One region of the Methylobacterium sp. 391_Methyba4 genome, then DNA from elsewhere that is predicted to be linked to it. Evidence: riboswitches for the same ligand, from Rfam matches in the RefSeq annotation. Region 1 holds a riboswitch; each other region holds the start of a gene.
The links. A riboswitch is a leader RNA that binds a small molecule or an ion and turns the genes downstream of it on or off. The one in region 1 is predicted to bind cobalamin.
Positions count from the first base shown of each region.

Region 1 (5,616 bases):
CACCCAGCACTCCGGCGAGGGCAAAGCCAACCAGTTCTTCCTTCGCGGGTTCAACCTGGACCACGGCACCGATATAGCCCTTTTTCTGGATGGCATGCCGCTCAACATGCGGACCCACGCCCATGGCCAGGGCTATGCCGACATCAACTTCCTGATCCCCGAACTCGTCGGGGCGGTGGAGTTCCACAAGGGGCCGTACTTCGTCCGCGACGGCGACTTCGCCTCGGCCGGCTCGGTGCGCATCGACTATCTCGACAGCACTCCCAAGAACGTCGCCCTCACCTCTATCGGCAGCTTCGGCTACAAGCGGGCGCTCTCGATCACCACCGTCCCGCTCGGCGAGGGCAACCTCCTCCTGGCCGGCGAGGCGCAAGTCTACAACGGCCCTTGGGTCGTCCCGGACGTCCTGCGCAAGATCAACGGCGTGGCCCGCTACAGCCAGGGCACGGCGCTGGACGGCTTCTCCGTCACCGGCATGGCTTACGCGGCGAAGTGGACGGCCACCAACCAGATCCCCGAGCGGGCGGTCACGGAAGGGCTGATCAGCCGCTACGGCACGATCAACCCGACCGACGGGGGCGATACGTCCCGCTTCTCGATTTCGGGCAAGTTCAGCGCGACGGACGACACCGGCATCACCCGGGCCTCGGCCTACGTGATCCGCTCGCAGCTCAACCTATTCAACGACTTCACCTACTTCCTCAACGACCCGGTCAACGGCGACCAGTTCCACCAGCTCGACCAGCGCATCATCGGCGGCGGCGAGGCCCTGCACATCTTCCAGGGCGACCTGTTCGGCCTGCCCATGGAGAACGAGATCGGCGTCCAGACCCGCACGGACTCGATCCGCGTTGGCCTATTTAACACGACGAACCGCCAGTACCGCTCCGGCGTGCTCGACGACCGGGTGCTGGAGACGAGCGGGGCCTTCTATTTCGACAACCGTGTGCGCTGGACCGACTGGCTGCGCACCAGCGTCGGCTTCCGTGCCGACGGCTACTACGCGAGCGTCGTCTCCGACACGCCGGCCAACTCCGGCAAGGCGCGGGATGCCATCGTCAACCCGAAGCTCGGCCTTGTGCTGGGGCCCTGGTTCGACACCGAGCTCTACGTGAACTACGGCGGCGGCTTCCACTCGAACGACGTGCGCGGCGTGACCGCCACCGTCGATCCGACATCGTCCCTCTTCAACACCACGCGCTCGCCCTTCCTCGTGCCGTCAACGGGCTACGAGATTGGCCTGCGCAACCGCTCAATCGCCGGACTGGAGACGGCGGTCGCCCTGTTCCGGCTCGACTTCGCCTCGGAGAACCTGTTCCAGGGCGACACCGGCACCACGGAGCCGAGCCGCCCGACCCGGCGCTTCGGTGTGGAATGGACCAACCGCTATGCGGTGACGCCCTGGCTCTCGCTGGAGGGGGACCTCACGATCACCAACGCCCGGTTCTCGGACTACGATCCGGTCGGCAACCGGGTGCCGGAAGCCCCCACGACCATCGCTTCGGCGGGCGTGACCTTCGGCGAGCCCCTCGGCTGGTTCGGTTCGTTGCGGTTCCGCTACTTCGGCCCGCGCCCGCTGATCGAGGACAACTCGATCCGTTCGCGCCCGACGGCGCTCCTCAACGGCCGGGTCGGCTACAACTTCGAGAACGGCATCAGCGTCTCGTTGGACGTACTGAACCTGACCAACAGCAAGTCCGACCAGATCACGTACGCCTACGTATCCCGCCTACCTGGCGAGCCGGCCGAGGGGCTGATCGACCGCGTCTTTCACCCTGTCGAGCCCACGGCCGTGCGCCTCACCATCGCCGGGCGGTTCTGATGCCGAAGGTTCGAGGCGCTGGCGACTTCACGAACGTCCAGATCTTGAGCGAGCGCATCAGCCAAGTTCATGACGCGTACGCCAGTGCAACTCTCGTTCTACTTGCTCCCGAATGTCAGGGCGTAGCGCACCACAGGCCATTTTTCGTTGCAGGCTTTCCCTGGTGTTCCCGGAAAAAGGGCGCTCGTTCGACCATCGCCGGCGAACGGTTTCCAAGGCAGAGTTCGTCGGCATCGTCTTGTGCAAGCGAGGGGGAGCCTCGGTGGCGACCTTTTGAAGGCCCCTTCCATTGTCGGCAAGTCGCGCCTGTGGCTCAGGGACGGTGATGCAGTCATCTGAAGCGAAGTGATGGTCGGCCCCAGTCGCAATCGAGAGGCGAGGCCTCGCTCCATCAGAAGCAGGGTCACGCTGCTCTACCTTGTCCTGATCGCGGCTAACATCGCCGCTTGGTCGTGGGCCTACAGCCTGTTCGCCGGGCAGCCGGCCCTGCTCTCGACCGCGCTGCTGGCCTACGTCTTCGGGCTGCGCCACGCGGTCGATCCCGACCACATCGCCGCCATCGACAACGTCACCCGCAAGCTGATGCAGGCCGGCCAGCGGCCGGTCTCGGTCGGCTTCTGGTTCGCCCTCGGCCATTCCACCGTCGTGGTGGTGGCCGCGGCCGCGGTGGCGCTGGCCGCGACCAGCCTGATCACGGCCTCGGAAGGCTACCGGGAACTCGGCGGCCTGATCGGCACCGGCGTCTCGGCCGCCTTCCTGATCCTCATCGGTATCGTGAATCTCGTGGTCTTGGTGGGCGTCTGGCGCGCGTTTCGACAGGTGCGGCGCACCGGCCGCTACGTCGAGGCTGACCTCGACATGCTGCTCGCCAATCAAGGCGTTCTCGCCCGGATCCTGCGGCCGCTGTTCCGCCTCGTGACGCGCTCCTGGCACATGTATCCGCTGGGCCTGCTCTTCGCGCTCGGCTTCGACACCGCCACGGAGGTGAGCCTCTTCGGGCTCTCGGCCGCCCAGGCGAGCCAGGGTACCGACCTCTGGACGATCCTGGTCTTCCCGGCGCTGTTTACCGCCGGGATGACGCTGGTCGACGCAACCGACGGCGTGCTGATGCTCGGCGCCTACAGCTGGGCCTACGTCCAGCCCATGCGGAAGCTGTTCTACAACCTCACCATCACTCTGGTGTCGGTGGCGGTCGCGCTGGTGGTCGGCACGTTGGAGGCGCTGAACCTCCTGGCAGACAAGCTCAACCTCCAGGGCTGGTTCTGGCAGCGGGTCGCCGCGATCAACGACCATTTCGGCGTGCTGGGCTTCGGCATCGTGGGCCTATTCGCGGCGGCGTGGCTCCTTTCGTTCCTCGTCTATCGCCTCGGTGGATTCGACCGTATCGAGGTCAGACCGGCGGATGCTCCTTGACCGTTCCCGGGTATCAGACGGGACAAAGACCGATCCGTCCCGGACGCCACACATCTGTACAATGTGTTTCCATACATTGACGGATAGACACACGGCAGCTTAGCTTGAGCGTGACGGTTCCCCTCGGGGATCAAAAGGGAACGCGGTGAGGTCACGCCCGTGAGGGCTCGACCGATGCCGCGGCTGCCCCCGCAACTGTAAGCGGCGAGTCCTTCATCACCACGTCACTGGGCGGCCTCGCCCGGGAAGACGATGAGAGGGCGACGACCCGCGAGCCAGGAGACCTGCCGTCAGCCGTGGTCACACGCGGAGCTTGCCGGGCGGGGTGTCCTGGGAGGTGTCGCGGCGTCGTGGTTCCTTGGAGGACGCGACCGCCGAGGCCTCGTTCGCGGTGACGTGCCACAGCCGTCCCCCGAGGCCGTCCCGTGTCCAGTCCCGTTTCCTCCGCGCTCCGGCGCACGCTGGCGTTGTCCTGCGCCGCATCCGCGCTGCTCGTCTCCATTCCCGCCCGCTCGCAGCAGGTCGCCGCGCCCTTCGCCGATGCTCAGGGAGGCGCGCAGGCCGCGGTCTCGCTGTCCGAGATCTCCGTGTCGGCTACCGGCGTGCCGACGCCGATTGCCAACACAGGATCGAGTGTCACCGTGCTCACCGACCGCCTGCTTCAGGAGCAGCAGCGCCGGACGGTGCCGGATGCTCTGCAGCAGGTGCCGGGCCTCAACGTCGTGCAGACCGGCGGCGCCGGCGGCCAGACCTCGGTCTTCATCCGCGGCACCAACTCGAACCACGTGAAGGTTCAGATTGACGGCATCGACGTCAACGACCCCTCGACCCCGAACCGCGCCTTCGACTTCAGCCAGTTGCAGACCTACGACCTCTCGCGGATCGAAGTGCTGCGCGGGCCCCAGAGCGGCCTCTACGGGGCCGACGCCATCGGCGGCGTCATCTCCGTCGTGACCAAGCGTGGCGAAGGGCCAACTCGGGCAACGGCGACGGTCGAAGGCGGCTCGTTCGGCACCTTCAACCAGTTCGGCAACATCTCCGGGTCGGAGGGCATCTTCGACTACTCGGTGTCGGTCGGCCACATCCGGCAATCGGCCCTCCAGATTACCCCGTTCGAGCTGCTGCCCCGCGGGGTGCCGTTGCGGACCGCCTTCACCGACATCAAGACGGTCTCGACCAAGCTCGGGGCGCAACTCACCGACGAGTTCCGCCTCAACTACGTCCTGCGCTTCTCCGACAGCGCCTACCTCGACCAGGCCGACGGCGGCTTCCCGTACGTGCCGCTGCCGTACCGGAACCTCAACGACCAGCAGCAACTGATCATGAGGGGCGAGGCCGAGTGGACCCCGGTGCCCGGCTTCCACAACGTCTTCGGGGCGAACTACTCGAAGTTCGACCGGCTATTCGCCGGCCCGCTCGACCCGCTCGCGCCGCCGACACCCACCACCTACCTCGGCGAGCGGACCCGGTTCGATTACCGCGGCGACTGGCAGGTCTCACCCGGCAACCTCGTCCTGTTTGGGGCACAGCGCGAGGACGAGCGCTTCGAGACGACCGGCATCGACCGGTCCAACGGCAACACCGCCGGCTTCGCCGAGCTTCAGACGACACCCTTCGCGGGCGCCGCGCTGGTCGCCAACATCCGCCACGACTCGAACGACCAGTTCGGCGGCGCGACCACCTTTCGGGTGGCGCCGAGCTACATCGTGCCCGCCACCGACACCCGCCTGAAGGGCAGCGTCGGGACCGGCTTCAAACCGCCGACCCTGAGCCAGCTCTACCAGGACTATCCGGGCTTCCGCTTCTTCGGAAACCCGAACCTACGGCCGGAGGAAAGCTTCGGGTTCGACGGCGGCTTCGAGCAGCCGCTGTTCGACGGGTTCATGACCGTGGGCGCGACCTACTATCAGACCGACTTCAAGAACCTGATCCAGACGGCCTACTACCCGACCTTCTCCACCAACGTGAACGTCGGTCAGGCGACTGCCTACGGCACCGAGAGCTTCGTCGCCCTGCGCTTCAACGAGTTCTGGAGCGGGCGGCTCGACTGGACCACCACGGTGACGAAGGACGAGATCGCCCACCAGGAGCTGCTGCGTCGGCCTCGCAACAAGGTCAGCGCCACCGCGATCTGGAACCTGATGCCGGGCCTGACCATAACCGGCACGCTCATCGTGCTGGGGTCGTTCGTGGACGGCAACCGGGACTTCTCCGTGCCTCGCCTGAAGGCCCCCGGCTTCACGCTAGTGAACCTGTCGGTCAACTACGCCTGGAGCGAGACCCTGACGGTATTCGGGCGGATCGATAACCTGTTCGACAAGCGCTACCAGAACCCGACTGGCTTCCAGGGCCCGGGGCTCGCTGTCTACGGCGGCGTCCGC
Region 1 is NZ_CP121475.1:3,934,491-3,940,106, forward strand. It holds gene P9K36_RS18495 (TonB-dependent receptor) at 1-1,822, shown strand, start outside; gene P9K36_RS18500 (HoxN/HupN/NixA family nickel/cobalt transporter) at 2,171-3,235, shown strand; cobalamin riboswitch at 3,333-3,542, shown strand; gene P9K36_RS18505 (TonB-dependent receptor) at 3,661-5,616, shown strand, end outside.

Region 2 (5,616 bases), 3.0 Mb from region 1:
GCCAGCAGCGAGGCGATCATCGCGATGAGCAGGAAGACGGCACCGTAGAGGGCCTGCACCGCGACCCAGACGAGGAGGCGCGGCCAAGCCTGCCAACCCGCGGTGCCGAGGCTCGCAATGGCCACGCCGCCGAGCGTGAGGAGGGGCAGGCAGACCAGGACCGCAAGGACGAGGTTCAGGGCGGCGAAGCGGGCGGCAAAGAGTGGGCCGGGCGGCGCGCCGTTGCCGAGGGCGAGGCGCAGGGTACCGCGCTCGCGATCCGCCGCGAAGGCGGCAAAGCCGAGGAGAAGCGCCACCAGGGGAACAACGAGGCCGACGACATCGGAGACATCGGAGAGGCCGGCCCGGTCGAAGGGGCCGGCATCCTGCACGGCGCGGTAGACCGCATCGTTGAACAGGTGCGCCTCGATCCGCACCATCCGGCCCGTATAGGGCTCGGTGCCGGGATCGAGGATTGAGAGGGGCGACGAGGGGCGAAACACCCACAGGCCGTAATGATCGGCGGAATGCGGGTTCTTGGCATCCTGCCCGAGCCAGCGGGCCCGCTCTGCGGCCGTGACCCGCGCGACCTCGGCACCGTAATCGCGGGCGGATTGCCAGGCGCCGAGGCCCGTGACCATCAGGAGCAGGACGAGCAGGCCGCCGATCCAGCGGACGCGCGCGTCCCGCCACAGCAGCGCCAACTCCGCGCGGACGCGCCTCACGTGACCGCCCCCGACAGGCGCGCGATGTAGAGGCGTTCCAGATCGGTGTGCGCGTAGCGCCTCGGATCGATCTCCTCGGCGACGCGCCCGCCCGCCAGCACGCCGACCCGGTCGGCCATCTCGCGCACGCGGTAGAGGTCGTGGGTCGCCATCAGCACCGCCGTGCCGCGCTCCGCCGCCGCCCGCACCGTCCCGGAGAAGGCCGCCGCCGCCGATGGGTCGAGGCCGGATGTCGGCTCGTCGAGCAGCAGCAGCCGGGTCTTTCGCGCGAGCGCGATGGCGATGCCGACCTTCTGGCGCATCCCCTTCGAATAGCCGGAGGCGGGCCGCGACCAGGCCTCGGGCGCCAGGCCGGCCGCCGCGAGATGCGTCTCGGCCTCCGCCCGATCGATCGCGAGACCGGCGAGGGTCGCGAAGTAACGGAGATTCTCCAATCCCGATTGCCCCGGATAAAGGGCCACCTGCTCCGGGATGTAGGCGGTGCGCGCCCGGGCAGCGATGGGATCCGTCCCTGCATCGATCCCGCAGACCCGGACCTCCCCCGCATCGGCCTTCAGGAAGCCGAGGATGAGGTTGATCGTGGTGGTCTTTCCGGCACCGTTGGGACCGAGCAGGGCATAGACCTCACCCGCGCGCAGGGTGAGGTCGAGACCGCTGAGGGCGGTCCTGCCTCCGAACTGCTTGACGACGCGGCCGAGCGCCAACACCGGCTCAACCGCCATCAGAACCGCACCGTCACGGAGCCCGTGATGCGACGGGGCGAGCCCGGATAGACGCGGAATACGTTCAGTGAACTCTCATAGTAATCGGTGTCGAATATATTCTCGATGTTGAGCGCCACGCGGGCGTTGCCGAATTTGTAATAGGCCAGCGCATCGACCGCGATGAAGCCCGGCAGGGTGAAGCCGGACCCCGCCGCGTCGCCCGCCCGCTCGCCCACGCCGCGCACGCCGCCGCCGATCCCGAAGCCGCGCCACGCGCCTGCTGGCTCGTAGACCGCGAGCAGGCTGCCGGAGTGGCGGGGCACGTTGACCAGGGGGGCGCCGACCGGAAGCACGTTGTCCTTGGTAACGCGGGCATCGGCATAGACGTAGCCGGCCAGGAGCTTCAGTTCCGGCGTGATCTGTCCTTGAGCCGTCAGCTCAAAGCCCTGGCTGCGCACGGCGCCGGCCGCGAGGGAGAAGCCGGTATTCGCCGGGTCGGGCGTGAGCACGTTCTCCCGCTCCACGCGGAAGGCGGCGGCGGTGAGGAGCAAATTGCCGCCGAATAATTCGGACTTGGCGCCGACCTCGTAGCCGAGGCCGGTCTCGGGCGGCAGCGCCGTGCCGCGCGTGACGGCGGCGGCGTCGGTGCCGATATTCGGCCGGAAGCTCGTGCCGACATTGGTGTAGAAGGCGAGTTCCGGGATCGGCCGGTAGACCAGGCCCGCCCGGGGCGAGGCCGCGACCCGCGACTGGTCCACTTGGCTGCGCACCACGCGCTCGCGGAAGCTCTGCTCGAAGATGTCGAGCCGAAGGCCGATCAGCGCCCGCCATTCCGGGCTCAGGACGATCTCGTCCTGCGCATAGAGGCCGGTATTGGTGATGCGCTCGATATTGTTGCGTGGGATGGTGATCGGCGGCAGCGCCTGTCCGTAGACCGGCGAATAGATGTCGAGGGCGAAGGGGCTCGTGCGGAAGTTCGAGCGCAGATAGACCGTCCGGCTGTCGGTGCTCTCCCGGTCCATGCCGAGGAGGAGCGTGTGGCCGATGCCGCCCGTATCGAACCGCCCGATCAGGTCGGCCTGACCGACCGCCACGTCCCAGCGATAGTCGCGCACGTTGCGGTCGCGAAAGACGGTGCGGTTGTTGGCGGCGATTCCGCGGATCTCCGCCGATTCCCCTTCCAGATCGCCGGTGTTGAAGTAAGCGGCGAGCCGCATCTGCCAGTTCTCATCGAAGCGATGATCGACGCGGACCTGCAGCGAATTGTTGTTCTGGTAGGTGCTCTGACCGGGCTCGCCGAGGAACCGCGAGAGCGGCAGGAAGCCGAGCTGGCGATTGAGCGCGATCACGCCCCGGTCGAAGACGATGCGGTTCTTCACGAACTCGGTCTCGACCGTAACGCGTGTGTCCGGCGTGACCTGCCAACTCACCACTGGAGCCACGAGCAGCCGGTCGCTGTCCACGAAGTCGCGGAAGCTGCCGGCCCCCTGTGCGGCGAGATTGAAGCGATAGAGGACCGTCCCGTCCGCGTTCAGGGCACCGCCGGCATCGATGGTACCGCGGGTCAGACCGAACGAATCGACCTGATTGCCGAACTCGACGAACCGTTCGGCGGTGGGTTGCTTGGTGATGAGGTTGACGAGCCCGCCGGGATCGCTGCGTCCGAACAGGGCCGCCCCCGGTCCCTTGAGCACCTCGATGCGTTCGATGTTCTGCGCGTCGGGCGGAGGCGGGGTCCCGCGATTGAGGGGGAAACCGTTCTTGTAGATCTCCGAGGTCGTCACACCACGGATGGCGTAACTGAAGATCGAAAGCCCCCCGAAATTGTTCTGCTGGGCGACGCCGGGCAGATAGTTGAACGCCCGGTCTACGCGGGTGGCGGCGAGGTCGGTGATCGTCTCCCGCGGCGCCACGGAGACGGCCACCGGCACGTCGATCTGCGGAGTGGCTGTGCGCGTGGCGCTGACGGCCGTGCCCGCTCCGTATCCCGGCGTCGGGCCGATCAGGCCGATGGTGCCGCGCCCGGAGGCCGTCGTGCGGCCGGCACCCTCCCCGACCTGCTCGACCGAGAGTTCCTCCAACGTCACGCTCTCCTGCGCCCGCACGTCCTCGATCGGAAGCCCGGCCGAGAGGACAGCGGCGAGCGCCAGCCGCCGACCGCGATGCGGAGTCCGCGGACGACGCGCTGATGGCGCTGAAAACCGCGCAGGCTCGCCGAGAGACGGACGTTCGGAGGTCGCCACCACACACTCGCTGTTGCCGGGTGGAGGCCACGGGGATACGGGCAGCGTCGCCCACGAGACGGCGACACCGCGCGCTCCGCCGGGGCACCCCGCCCGAGGGACGTCATCGTGCCGAAGGCAGGTCTCCTGGCTCACGGGTCAAAGCGCCCGCCGGACCTTCCCAGTGCAAGCACCAGTGGTCATCGGTGGCAGGCGCTCGCCGCTCACAGTTGCGGGGGCAGCTTCGGATTCGCTCCGAAAAGCGCACCGAATTCCCGTCTTAGCTCCGGGCCGGGACCCGAAGAACCTTGGCTGGACGATATTCGCCACCGGCGCGCATCCGGTCAACGGGCCTGACAAACTTTGTAACAGTGTTACGTTACGTGTGGCGCTATGGACACAGTCCGATCCCCGATGGAATGCACCGCTCTCACGTTGCGGTGATGGACCGGATTGGGCTCGGACGACGCGGGTCCGAATGAGATCGGCGGGCCGATGGCGGCTGGATATGCGCTATGCTGAACCGAACGGACGAGCGGTCATCGACGACTTGTTTCATGCGCCGCTGGGCGCCGAGCGTCTCAGCTGAATGGAAATCCGATGGAACGCTCTTGGCATCGTGTTGCTGATTGCCGAACGCGCGGCCCGAGCTCATGACCCGGCATACGGTCCTTCGGTGACCCGCTCCATCTCAGGGCCGGCCTTGCCGTCCAGCCTTGGATCGCGGCATGCCTCATCGCCGTAGTCGCGGTGGCCCCGTGCCAAAACTTCTCCTTCGGCGCGAACCCGATACCCTGACCGGCTGGCTTTGCACCGGGCAGATGCTCTCGATCGGTTCGGTTCTAAGCCAGCCGGTCAAGTCAGTCGTGCATTTGCGGTCGCTCGATCGCCCCTACATCTTCCGCTCGCGATGGATACGCTTCTTCTTCGGAAGTGCCTTGTGACGGCCGATGGTGACCCTGGCTTCCGACACCGTCGGTCCGGCCAGCGCCTTGCCCAGTGCGGGACCAGCGGCCGTCGCGTCCGCGAACGTCGCGAAGGTCAACAGGGGTAAGGCGGCCAGCGCCGCGCGAAGAGCCCGGATCGTGTGCATAAGCGTTCACTCCTCTGTCTGTGGGCGCCGGGCCGTTTCCGGGGCCGGCCGGATGCGACGAGCGGTCTTCGGTGTGAAGGTGCTCCCCCGGAATCGAGCCGGTCCGACTGCGAAGTGCCGCGCCGATCATGCGCGTGAACCGGTGTGAAGAGGCTTGGGCAGAGACCCATTTAGTCTGACAAGATATCGTCGATCTGCGACGCGCAAGACTGATAAATGGAATACATGCTGCATCTATACCGAATAAACATAAATCATAAATCAATATATGCACCTTGATCTTTATCAAGTTCAGCAAGCTCTGTCATGCGCGACGGGGCGTTCCGGCTGCGTCAGACGCCTTCGAGCAGTCGGTCGAGGTCGAAAGACGGACGCCGGCCCAGATCCGGCCCATGATCGGTCAGGAACGTCGCGGCGCTCCGGCGTCCCTCGTCCCGAAGCATCGTCAGGAATGCCCATTCCGCATTGAGCTTCGAGGACGAGCCCAGCTCGGCGACAACGTCGCTGGCGATGCGGTGCATGCGCATGGCCGCCCATCGGGCGCACTCGGAATTGTCCGTGGGCGCGACCTGCCGCAGCAAGGCCATCATCCGCAGTTCCTTGAGCAGGACCGCGTTGAAGGAGATCTCGTTGAGCCGGTTGAGGATCTCCCGGGCCGAGGTCGGCGCTTGTCTGCGCTCGACCGGATTGACCTGCACGATGATCGTATCGCGCGACTCGCATTCGCGGACCAGGGGGGTGATCGTCGGGTTTCCGGAATAGCCTCCATCCCAGTAAGAGGCACCGTCGATCCGCACCGCCTGGAACAGGGTCGGCAGGCATGCCGAGGCGAGGAGCACGTCGGCAGTGACCTCGGCGTTGCGGAACACCCGGCCCCGGCCCGTATGAACATC
Region 2 is NZ_CP121475.1:322,030-327,645, reverse strand. It holds gene P9K36_RS01625 (DUF3526 domain-containing protein) at 1-704, opposite strand, end outside; gene P9K36_RS01620 (ABC transporter ATP-binding protein) at 701-1,426, opposite strand; gene P9K36_RS01615 (TonB-dependent siderophore receptor) at 1,426-3,513, opposite strand; cobalamin riboswitch at 3,750-3,956, opposite strand; gene P9K36_RS01610 (hypothetical protein) at 4,523-4,723, opposite strand; gene P9K36_RS01605 (patatin-like phospholipase family protein) at 5,056-5,616, opposite strand, start outside.
Region 2: it holds a riboswitch for cobalamin, as region 1 does, so the genes downstream of both, P9K36_RS01615 (TonB-dependent siderophore receptor) here and P9K36_RS18505 (TonB-dependent receptor) in region 1, are expected to answer to the same signal.

Region 3 (5,616 bases), 2.7 Mb from region 1:
AAACGCCGGCGCTTGCCGCCGCGCAGGCCGCGCTGGTGCGAGGCGCGATTGCAGGCCGCATAGGAACGCCGGCGGCGCTCCGCGCGGGAACTCGCGGCCGGGCGCTGCGCGGCCTGCGTGGGCGCCGCATTCGCGGCGGGAGCGGCGGGCGGATGCGGCGACGCCGCCTCGGCCGGATGGGCGCCGTTCGCGGTCGGCGCCGCCTTGGCTGCCTCGCCCGGTGCGGCGTGCGCGATCGGCCCGGTGAGGCACAGGGCGGCGAGGCAGGCCAGCATCGCGAGCTTCATATGTCAGGATCTCGAACCGCCGGAAACTGGCCCCGCGGCGGATCGGCGGGGCGCGGGCAGCATATGAGGCGGCACGGCCGATTGCCAAGGCATGCGCGGCACGGCCCGCCCCGATGACGGGTCACTTTCACCGGGGATACCGCAGCGCACATCTCCGGCGACAATGATTTGGGGGATGGAGGGGGGATCCGGCAATCAGGCTCCTGCGGCTGCCCGCTTTGATGCGCGAAACCGACCTCTCACCGGAGACCGAGACCGCCTCACGGCGCGGTCCTCTGAGCGGGGATCCCGCCATCCGGCGCGTCGCGTCGCCGCAGTGGCACCTGGGCGATCGTTTGAACCGAGCGCAGGCGCCCGTCTTCGTTGCACCCTGCGTGCCGGCACGGCGGCGCAGGCGCGACGGACCTCCGGAGCCATCATCCCTATCCGCCAGCGAAGCTTGCAGGAGCCTCGACCGGACGGGCGCTCCTCCAGCCGATGCATCCGGGCCGGGGCGAGGATACCGCCCTCGGGACGCGCATTCGGCCGAGGGGCGACGGGCAGGGCGAAGCGGTTCTCCTGCCCGACCCGGGTCGTGGCCGCAGCCCAGGAGGTCCGGCGCGGACTCGACCAGGCGCGGGACCGTCGCGACGGCATACCGGGCGCGGCCCCGACGGCGATCGGCGGGTCGCGCCGCAGGGCGGCGGCCGGAAGTCCCGTACACTCTGACGAACCCGGCCGTGCCCTGGCTGCCCACTCAGGCTTCCGGGGCCTCGACGATCGGGTCGTAGCGGGTGGCGTCGAAGCCCAGCAGGTTCCAGCTCTGCGCCATGTGGGGCGGTAGCGGCGCGCTCACATCCACGGGCTTGCCGGTGCGCGGATGCGGGATGACGATCCGGCGGGCGAGCAGGTGCAGGCGATTCTGGATGCCCCCCGGCAGCTCCCAATTCTCCACGGAGAAGTATTTCGGGTCGCCGACGATCGGGTGGCCGATATGGGCCGCGTGGGCGCGCAGCTGGTGCGTCCGTCCGGTCACCGGCTTGAACGACAGCCAGGACAGCTTCTGGGCGGCCTGATCGACCATCGCGTAGTAGGTCAGCGCGTGGCTCGCCCCCTCGTCGCCGTGCTTGGCGACGCGCATCCGCGCGTCGGCGTCGGTGGGCTCCTCCTTGGCCAGGTAGGTCGAGACACGCCCCTGCCGGACCCGCGGCACGCCCGCGGTCAGCGCCCAGTAGATCTTCCGCGCGGCCCGGGAGCGGAAGCTCTTGGCGAGCGTCGCGGCGGCGAGCCGGGTCTTGGCGACGATCAGGCAGCCAGCCGTATCCTTGTCGAGCCGGTGGACGAGGCGCGGCTTCTGGCCATCCGGGCCGGTGAGGGCGGCGAGCAGGCCGTCCACGTGCCGGACCGTCCCCGAACCACCCTGGACCGCGAGGCCGAAGGGCTTGTTGAGGATCATCATGTCGGCATCCTCGTAGAGGATGAGCGACCGTATGAATTCGGCATCGTCCTGCTCGCGGGCGGCGTTGCGCGGGCGCTCGGAGGGCTGGTCGAGGCGCAGCGGCGGCACGCGCACGCTCATGCCCGGCTCCAGCCGGTCGTTCGGCTTGGCGCGCTTGCCGTCGACGCGCAGTTCGCCCTTGCGGACGATGGTCTGCACGCGGGTGAAGGGCAGGAGCGGGAAACGCGCGGTGAGGAAGCGGTCGATCCGCATGCCGGCCTCGTCCGGCTCGACCATCAGGGTCTGCACCCCGGAGGCGAGGGTCGCGGAGGCGGCCGCGCGCTGCTCGCGGCGGGTCGGACCGGGTGTCGGCGCGGGGGCAGCGGCAGGGGCAGGCGCAGGGGCCTCCGAGCGCTTGGAAACGGGCCGGCTGCCGGGCTTCGCCGCCAGCGGACCGCGCGGCGCGGCGGCGTCGCGCCGCGGCTTCGCGGGCCGGGCCGGGACTGCGGCTGCGGCTGCGGCTGCGGCGCCCTGCGCACCCCAGGGATCGCGCGCACCCGCATCGTCGCCGCGATTGCGGGCCGCGCGCTCTGCAGCGTCGCGGGCGCTGGTGCGCGGGCCCGTGCGGGCACGGCCGTCGGCCTGGAACTTGCCGGGCTTGAACTTGCCCGCATCGAACTTGCCGGCCTGAGGCTTGCGCCCCTTCGGCCCGCCGCTTTTGGGAGGTCGTGTCGTCATGCTTCCGCCGGCACCCGTCTCCGCTTCGGACGGAGCGTCCGGGCGCATGGGCCGCGGCGTCGCGGACGTCCGGACCGATGGGATTGCACGGCTGTAGCATCGCCCGCGCGCAGCGGCAAAGGCGGCAGCGCGATCGCGCCCGTCAGGGCTCCGCGTCCCACGCCGCGCGGAGCGAGGCCTTCAGCCCGGTCGGGAAGAGTTCCGGCCCGCCCGGGACGTCGAGCCCGTCGAGATCGCACCACCGCGCCACGCAGGCGGTGCCGCAATCCTCGTGAAAGACGAAGCGCTCCTGTCCGTCGAACCGGCCGGGCGGCAGGGCGACCGGGAACAGGAACAGCACCTCGTGCCCGACCTGCCCCTCGTGCAGGAAGATGTTCTCCACGACGCGCGGGCCGCCGAGCACCGTGACGGTGACGCCGAGCTCCTCTTCGAACTCCCGGATCAGCGCGTCCTCGGCCCTCTCACCGAATGCGACGCTGCCACCGAGGGGCCGGACACCTGTTAGCCGCCCGTCATCCGCATGGATCTCCGCCACCAGCAGGCTATCGCCGCGCCGGGGGAGCCCCAAGGCCTTCACGCGGATCTCCGCAGGGGGACGCCAGACCGTCATGCCGAACCGGCTAAATCGTTCCCGACGGCGCCGCAACGAACCGGCGGGCCGCCGCGTCGATCCACGACAACTCCCGGACGTGCGGTTGACGCCCGGACGCACGACGGCCAAGCTGTTCCTCGACGGTTCCCCTCGGGGATCAAAAGGGAACGCGATGAGGGGTCCGCCCCGAAGCCGCGGCTGCCCCCGCAACTGTAAGCGGCGAGCCCTTCACCACCACGTCACTGGGTCACCCCGGGAAGACGGTGCGAGGGCGGCGACCCGCGAGCCAGGAGACCTGCCGTCAGCCGTGGTCACACGCGAAACGCGCCGGGCGGGGTGTCCTGGCGGGTGTCGAGGCGCCGTCCATCCCGAGGGGAGGCGGCCGCCGAGGCCTCGTTCGCGGTGACGTGCCACAGCAAGCGCGCCCGCGACGCCGTTCCCATGTCCGTCTCCACCGTTTCGCGACCTGCGATCCCTGTTCCGGGAGGCCTCCGCGCACCCGTTCAGGCTCAGGTTTCCGGATGGTCGAGGAATTGTAATGTTATTACAATGCTTATAGGACGAAGGGGCCGGCGCGCGCCGTGCACGGACCGCTTTCCCCATGCTTCTCTCGATCCATCGCGCCCGCTCCGGCGGGCCGGCTCCCCTCTGTGGCGTTCTCCTCGCGCTCCTCGCCAGTCCGACCGCCGCCCAGGAGGCCGTCACCCTGGATGAACTCTCCGTGGCCGGCGCGGGCGGAGACCCGAACCGCGCTGCGCCGAACGGCCTCAATCTGCGCACCCCGGACCGGACCGCGAGCCGCCTCGGTTTGACGCCGCTGGAGACGCCGGCCAGCCTCGACATCGTGTCGGGCGAGACCGCGCGGCTGCGCGGCCAGGATACGATCGCCGAAGCCGTGACCCAGGACGCCACCGGCATCACCACCATCGCGGCACCCGGCAACGGCAACGGCGCCTTCACATCCCGGGGCTTCGCCGGCCCGAACTCGATCCAGCAGCTCTACGACGGCACGCGCTTCTACGTCGGCGCCAACACGGTGACCTTCCCGTTCGACACGTGGAACGTCGAGCGGATCGAGGTGCTCCGCGGCCCGTCTTCGGTGCTCTACGGCGACGGCGCCATCGGCGGCGTGATCAACGTGGTGCCGAAGAAGCCGGTCTTCGTGCCAATCAACGCCGCCCGCGCCGTTGTCGGCACGGATGGCGTCGCGCGCCTTGCGTTCGATTCGGGCGGCGGAATCGGTCAAGCGGAGTTCGGCGACACCTTCGCGTATCGCCTCAACGTCAGCGGCAATCGCGCCGACGGCTGGATCCGGCCGGAGGGCGATTTCCGCAACCTCGCGGTCTCGGCCGCCCTGCTGTTCCGGCCGAGCGCCGATCTGGCGTTCACCCTGAGCCACGATCTCGGCTACCAGGAGCCCGCCCGCTACTGGGGCACGCCGCTCGTCGAGGGACGGATCCCGGACCTCATCCGGTTCAACAACTACAACGTCCGGGACGCGAAGATCACCTGGGCCGACAACTGGACCCAGCTCAAGACCGAATGGTCGCCCTCGGCCGACATCACGATCCGCAACACCGCCTACCGGCTCACAAGCCGGCGCCACTGGCTCGACGTCGAGCAATATTCCTACAACCGCGGCACCGGGCTGGTGGACCGGGGCGATTATCTGGAAATCTACCACAGCCAGGAGCAGGTCGGTGACCGGCTCGACGCGACGTTCCGGGGCAGCCTGTTCGGCTTGCCCAACCAGTTCGTGGCCGGGTTCGACGTGAACCACATCGACTTCCGGCACACCAACAACTTCTACTTCGACCAGACCACCAGCGTGCCGCTCGTCGGCTACGATCCGGGCCTCTTCCCGCAGAACGGGCGAGCCCGTCCGGCCTACGCCACGCAGACGAGCCAAGCCTCGGTCTTCGCGGAGGACCGTCTGATCCTGTCGGACAAGCTCTCGTTCCTCACCGGCGTGCGCCTCGACGTGCCGACGCTGAATCGGGAGGACCTGCAGACGGGATCGCGGTTCGAGAAGACCTACCGGGCGCTGGGCTACCGGTTCGGCCTCGTCTACAACCCGACGCCGGACAGCGCGCTCTACGCCCAGTACAGCTTCGCCACCGACCCGGTGAACAGCCTGATCACGCTGAACCAGTCGCTGGCGGGCTTCAAGCTCGCCACAGGCGATCAAGTCGAGATCGGCGCCAAGGGTCTTGCCTTCGACGGTGCCGTGGAATGGACCATCGCGGGCTACCGGATCGTCAAGGACAACCTGATCTCGGCAATCCCCGGCCAGCCGACGCTGTCCACGCAGGTGGGGAGCCAGTCCTCGCAGGGATTCGAGCTGGCCTTGGGCTGGCGCTTTGCTCCGGGCTGGCGGCTGGACGGCAACCTCGCGCTGCTGCACGCGCAGTACGACCGGTTCGACCAGACGGTGAACGGCGCCACGGTCTCGTACGCCGGCAATCAGCCGATCGACGTGCCCGAGCGCGTGGCCAACCTCTGGCTGACCTGGGACGTCTACCGCGACTGGACCGCGCGGGTCGGGCTTCAGAACGTGGGGCAGGTCTACAGCGACTTCGGCA
Region 3 is NZ_CP121475.1:1,188,469-1,194,084, forward strand. It holds gene P9K36_RS05745 (hypothetical protein) at 1-287, opposite strand, end outside; gene P9K36_RS05750 (RluA family pseudouridine synthase) at 1,024-2,442, opposite strand; gene P9K36_RS05755 (NUDIX domain-containing protein) at 2,585-3,052, opposite strand; cobalamin riboswitch at 3,159-3,352, shown strand; gene P9K36_RS05760 (TonB-dependent siderophore receptor) at 3,636-5,616, shown strand, end outside.
Region 3: it holds a riboswitch for cobalamin, as region 1 does, so the genes downstream of both, P9K36_RS05760 (TonB-dependent siderophore receptor) here and P9K36_RS18505 (TonB-dependent receptor) in region 1, are expected to answer to the same signal.

Region 4 (5,616 bases), 140 kb from region 1:
TACCGGCTACAGCCGGGCCGCGGACGGCAACGGCAAGGCCTACTGGTCGATCGAGTCCGACGCCGCGACCCTCTCGGCAGCCATCGCCCGCTACCTGCGCAACAACGATCGTCTAGCGAGCCCGAAGTTCTTCGTCGGCGAGAGCTATGGCGGGTTCCGCGGCCCGCTGATCACGGAGAAGCTCCAGGAAGAGATCGGCGTCGGCCTGTCGGGCATGGTGCTGCTCTCGCCGGTGCTCGACTTCGGGTGGCTGGAGACCCCGCGGGCCAATCCCTGGGGCTACGTGCTGAAGTTGCCGTCGCTGGCGGCCGGCGCGCTGGAGCGGGCCGGGACGGTACCCACGCCGGCCTTGCTGGGGGATGCCGAAGCTTACGCATCCGGTGCCTATCTGGCGGATCTCCTGAAGGGGCCGAGCGATTCCGCGGCGGTTGCGCGGATGACCGAGAAGGTCGCCCCGCTCGTCGGGCTCGATCCCGCCCTGGTCCGCGCACAGGCGGCGCGCCTCTCGACCCGAAGCGTCCAGCGGGAGATCGATCGTGCCGAAGGTCGCGTGACGAGCGCCTACGATACCGGCATCACCGGCTGGGACCCGAATCCGGCCGCCGCGCAATCGAGCTTCGAGGATCCGCAGCTCACCGCGCTCCAGGCGCCGCTGACCAGCGCGATGCTCGATCTCTACGCGCGCACGCTGAAATGGCCTGTGGCCAACATGCGCTACGAGCTCCTGAACAATGCGGTCAATCGGGGCTGGAGCTGGGGCTCGGGACGACAGGCACCGGAGGTGCTGTCGAACATTCAGGGAACCCTGGCCCTCGACGGGCACCTGCGTGTCCTCGTGGCGCACGGATTCACCGATCTCGTAACCCCGTATTTCGCCTCGAAGCTCCTGCTGGCGCAGGTCCCGGCCTACAGCGCCGGTCGCCTGAGCCTCGCAGTCTACCCTGGCGGCCACATGTTCTACACGCGACCGGATTCCCGCGCCGCCTTCAAGGCGGATGTCGAACGGATGTACACGGACGCCCTGAAGGTCCGCGATGGCGGCTCGGCGCGTTCGGCCGGCGCACCCGCGGAACGTCTCAGGACCGCACCGTGACGTGTTCGTCCGGGATGCAGGCAGCGGGGTCGTCGCCGGTCGGATCGTGACCGGCGCGACCGATCAGACATCGTCGAAGGCGAGAGCTTCGGCCGGGTACTCCACCATGCTCCGGCGCTGAGCGTCGGTATTCTGCCACTCGCCGACTTTCATGTACCGGCCTTCGCGATCACGAACCTCGACCACTTTCCCGATCGTGGGAATCGACTGGAAGCCCTGCGGCCAATTGGACGCGAAGTAGAACACCTGCTCGACGCGCTCCGAGAGGTGGCAGATCGCCGGCCCAAAGGTTCCGAGCCCGAAGACGAGGTAGCGGCCGTTCACCAGAGCGGCGACATCGGAGATCAGCGATTCGCTCTGGATCTCCACGGGTAGGCCGCGCTGCGCCGCATAGGCTTCCACTTCTGCAATGACCGGGTTCAGCCGGTTCTCGAAGACGAGCTTGACGGAACGGATGCGGCCCTCGGCCTGCAGCCGGTCGATGACCATCCGGTAGAAGGCGAAGGGCGGCTGCGGATAGTGCGGGTCGACCCAGGTGCTGAAGATGTCGCCCGACCGGATATGGATCAGGAGTTGATCGTCGGGCTTGGCCGCAAATGTCCGCGGCAGGCCGTTGAACAGGGGCCGGATCACATCCTGAACGATCGCGCGCGAGTCGATCGGGCCCTGCAGCGCCGTCACCCGCTCGAACTGCGTCGGATCGAAATACAAGCCGGACAGGAAGTAGCCGTCCGGCGGAAGCGGCTCGTCCGGCGGAATGAACGTGATGCCGTCGCAGGTCAGCCTCTCGGTCAGAAAGATCACCTTGCTGCGGTCGACCTTCGGGACCTTGATGTATTTCAGGTTGAGCGCCTTCGCGATCGAGACGGCGATGATGTATTGCACGAGGCAATTGCCGAAGGCGCCGTTCTCGAACAGCGACAGGCCGACGAGGTTGCGGCTTGCCCGGCCAGGCGCGGCTTCGAGATTGTAGGTGACGTAGACGTTAGCGTCGGGCTTCTCGTTCAGGAGCGTGATGTCGAGCCCGAGGAGCGCCCGCAGGGCGATGAGGTCGATGGCGGCTTCATCGGCGCGGATGTCGACGCCTGCGACGAGCGCCGGATCCGGCACCGCGATCCGCACGAGACGCGCCCAGACCAGCTCGTCGGCTCCGATGGCGGCCACGAGGGCGCCCGGCTTGGCGGTCCAGCCGACGATGTCGGGCGCGGACCACGTGACGCCGTCCTGCGAGACCTCGACGGCCACATCGCCGACCTCGGGCGCGACAGCATCCTGTACGGGTCGCAGCGCGACCGCGCGGATCGGAAAGCGACCGTCCAGATCGATCTCGAGCCAGGCGGTGCCTTCGTCCTGTACGATCCGGGGGGCGCGGCCGGTGGCGAGATCGACGAGGACCGGGCTCGGATCGTCTGCGAGGGCCATCGGGTCTCCGAGAACTGAGCGGAGGCGCCCATGCCGGGCCGGCCGGGCATCCGGTGCGGCGGTGCCCGCATCGGGGCGCGGACGTCAAGCCCGGCCACCCGCGAAGGGACGCACGGGAATCCGAACGGATCTGGCGCCGCTCCGTTGTGTCGTCGCCGGCATGCGTCTACAACGTGCCGGTGACGGTGCCCCGGCAACGGGGTGAAAAGGGAATGCGGTGAGGGGCTTCGCCCCGATTCCGCGGCTGCCCCCGCAACTGTGAGCGGCGAGCGCCTGCCAAGCGCCACCGGAGCGATCCGGGAAGGCGGTGGGCGCGCCGAGCCGCGAGCCAGGAGACCTGCCGTCGCAACAGGATCCCGCAATGCCGCCGGTGGGGCGGCTGGAGACACTCGACGATGATCGCTCAGACCCTCGCCCCCGTCGCCGCCGGTACCCGCTCGTCGGAGCGTCCGGTCGCCGTCGCGCTCGCGGCCATGCTGGGCCTCGGCCTGCTGTTCATGGCGGGTTTCTCGCCGGCGATCGCGTTCCACAACGCGGCGCACGACTTCCGCCATACCCAGAACTTCCCCTGTCACTGACGCCCTCGGCGCAGGGATGATCATTCGGCTTCTGTCGGCGGCCCTGGCCGCCGGCTTCTTCGCGGCTGCCGTTGTGACGGGCCTCGAACTCACGCTGACCTCGCCGCTGATCGTCGCGGCCGAGCGCTACGAGCAGCAGGAACCCTCGCATCAGGCCGCGAAGGCCCTTCCGATCGTGCTCGCCCATGCCGGGCATGACCACGCCGCACCCGACGCGGCACCGGAATGGCAGCCCGGCCCCGGACTGCCGCGGATGGCCTTCACCGGTCTTGCGACCCTCGTCGGCGGCGTCGGCTACGCCCTGCTGCTCGGCGCGGTGATGCTCGCCTGCGGCCGCGAGCCGACGCCGCAGGTCGGTCTCGCCTTCGCGGTGGCGGGCTTCGCCAGCGTCGCCCTCGCGCCGGGCCTCGGCCTGCCGCCGGAACTGCCCGGCAGCGCCGCTGCACCGCTGGCCGCGCGGCAGGCCTGGTGGGTGATGACCGCGGCGGCGACCGGAATGGGACTCTACCTGATCACGATCCGCCGTGCTCTGATCACGATCCTGGGTGGCCTCGTCCTGATCATAACCCCCCACGTCGTCGGCGCCCCGCAGGCACCGGAGGGCGCGTCGGAGCTTCCGGCCGCACTGGCCGCACAGTTCGCCGCCCGGTCGCTGGCGATCAGCTTCGTCTTCTGGATCCTGATCGGGTTGGGGCTCGGCTGGGCGTGGCAGGCGTTTTCCCGCGACACGCAACGGGGAACGGCCCGTGCCTGAGACCGTCCTGTACGTCTGCACGACCTGCCGCCGTCCGGACGACGATCCGGATGGACCGCGCGCCGGATCACGCCTTCTGGAGGCGCTTCAGGCCCGGAGCGCCGGCACCCCGGACCTGCGGGTCGAGGCGGTGGAATGCCTGTCGGTCTGCAAGCGGCCCTGCACCGTGGCGGTCGCCTCGGCCGACCGCTGGACCTACGTCTACGGCGACATGGATCCGGCCGCCTCGGCGGAGACCATCCTCGCCGGACTCGCGGCCTATGCGGCGACCTCGGACGGCATCGTGCCCTGGCGCGAGCGTCCGGAGGCCTTCCGCAAGGGCGTGATCGCCCGCATCCCCCCGTTCCCTGAACCCCGCCCGCTCCCCGCCGGCACCCTGGAGGCCGCGGAATGACCATCGTGAACAAGATCCCCTGCACCATCGTCACGGGCTTCCTCGGAGCCGGCAAGACGACATTGGTCCGCCACGTGGTCGAGAACGCCAGGGGGCGCCGCCTCGCCATTCTGGTCAACGAGTTCGGCGACGTCGGCTTCGACAAGTCCTTCCTCGCCGCCTGCGGGGTCGAAGGCTGCACCGAAGAAGCTATCGTCGAGCTGCCGAATGGCTGCATCTGCTGCACGGTCGCGGACGATTTCGTTCCGGCGCTGGAGACTCTCCTCGGCCGCGCCGAGCCGCCGGAGCACATCCTGATCGAGACCTCGGGCCTCGCGCTGCCGAAGCCGTTGGTTCAGGCGTTCCAGTGGCCGGCGATCCGCTCGCGGGTCACCGTCGACGGGGTCGTCGCAGTGGTCGACGGCCCGGCCGTCGCCGCCGGCGTCTTCGCGGACGATCCGGAGGCACTGGCCGCCCAGCGGGCCGCGGACCAATCGGTCGATCACGACAATCCGCTGGAAGAGGTCTTCGAGGACCAACTCCTCTGCGCCGACCTCGTGGTCCTCAACAAGGCCGACCTCATCGATGCCCCGACCCGCGCTCGGGTACGTGCCGAGGTGGAAAGCCACCTGCCCCGGGCCGTGAAGGTGGTGGAGACCGAGAACGGCGTCATCGACCCGCGGGTGCTGCTCGGCCTCGCGGCGGCCGCCGAGGACGATCTCGATTCCCGCCCGTCGCATCACGGCGAGGGCGAGGATCACGACCACGACGACTTCGAGACCGTGGCGCTGCCCGTCCGCCCCGCGATCACGGCGGGCGATCTGGCGGCCCGGGTCGAGAAGGCAGCCGAGATCCCGGGCGTCCTGCGGATCAAGGGTTTCGCCGAGGTCGAGGGCAAGGCGATGCGCCTCGTGGTGCAGGGGGTCGGCCGGCGCGTGGCCCACCATTTCGACCGGCCGTGGAAGTCCGGAGAGGCCCGGGACGGCAACCTCGTGGTGATCGGCCTCAAGGGGTTCGACCAGCGCGCCGTCGCTGCGGCCCTCGCGGGATGACGGCCGCCGCGCGCGCCTGCGCGGCTGACGGCGGCGCGCCGGTGCGCGCGGCCGCGGTCTAGGGGCCGTCGATGCATCTCGTGCGCATCGATACCGTCTCGCTCGACGAGGGTGAGGCGGCGGTGGATCTCGGGCAGGAGCCCGGCGATCTGGTTGTGCTGTCGTTCACCGACAGCGACCTCGCGGCGGTCGGCCAGGCCCACGCCGCAGAGCCCGGTCTGCCGAGTCTCCGGCTCGCGAAGCTCGCCAAGCTGCGGCATCCGCTGTCGGTCGACCTCTACGTCGAACGCGTCGTGGCGCACGCCAAGGTCGTGGTGATCCGTTGCCTGGGCGGACTGGATTAC
Region 4 is NZ_CP121475.1:3,798,926-3,804,541, forward strand. It holds gene P9K36_RS17735 (peptidase S10) at 1-1,093, shown strand, start outside; gene P9K36_RS17740 (discoidin domain-containing protein) at 1,157-2,515, opposite strand; cobalamin riboswitch at 2,682-2,875, shown strand; gene P9K36_RS17745 (CbtB domain-containing protein) at 2,911-3,093, shown strand; gene P9K36_RS17750 (CbtA family protein) at 3,110-3,847, shown strand; gene P9K36_RS17755 (DUF1636 domain-containing protein) at 3,840-4,241, shown strand; gene cobW (cobalamin biosynthesis protein CobW) at 4,238-5,272, shown strand; gene cobN (cobaltochelatase subunit CobN) at 5,344-5,616, shown strand, end outside.
Region 4: it holds a riboswitch for cobalamin, as region 1 does, so the genes downstream of both, P9K36_RS17745 (CbtB domain-containing protein) here and P9K36_RS18505 (TonB-dependent receptor) in region 1, are expected to answer to the same signal.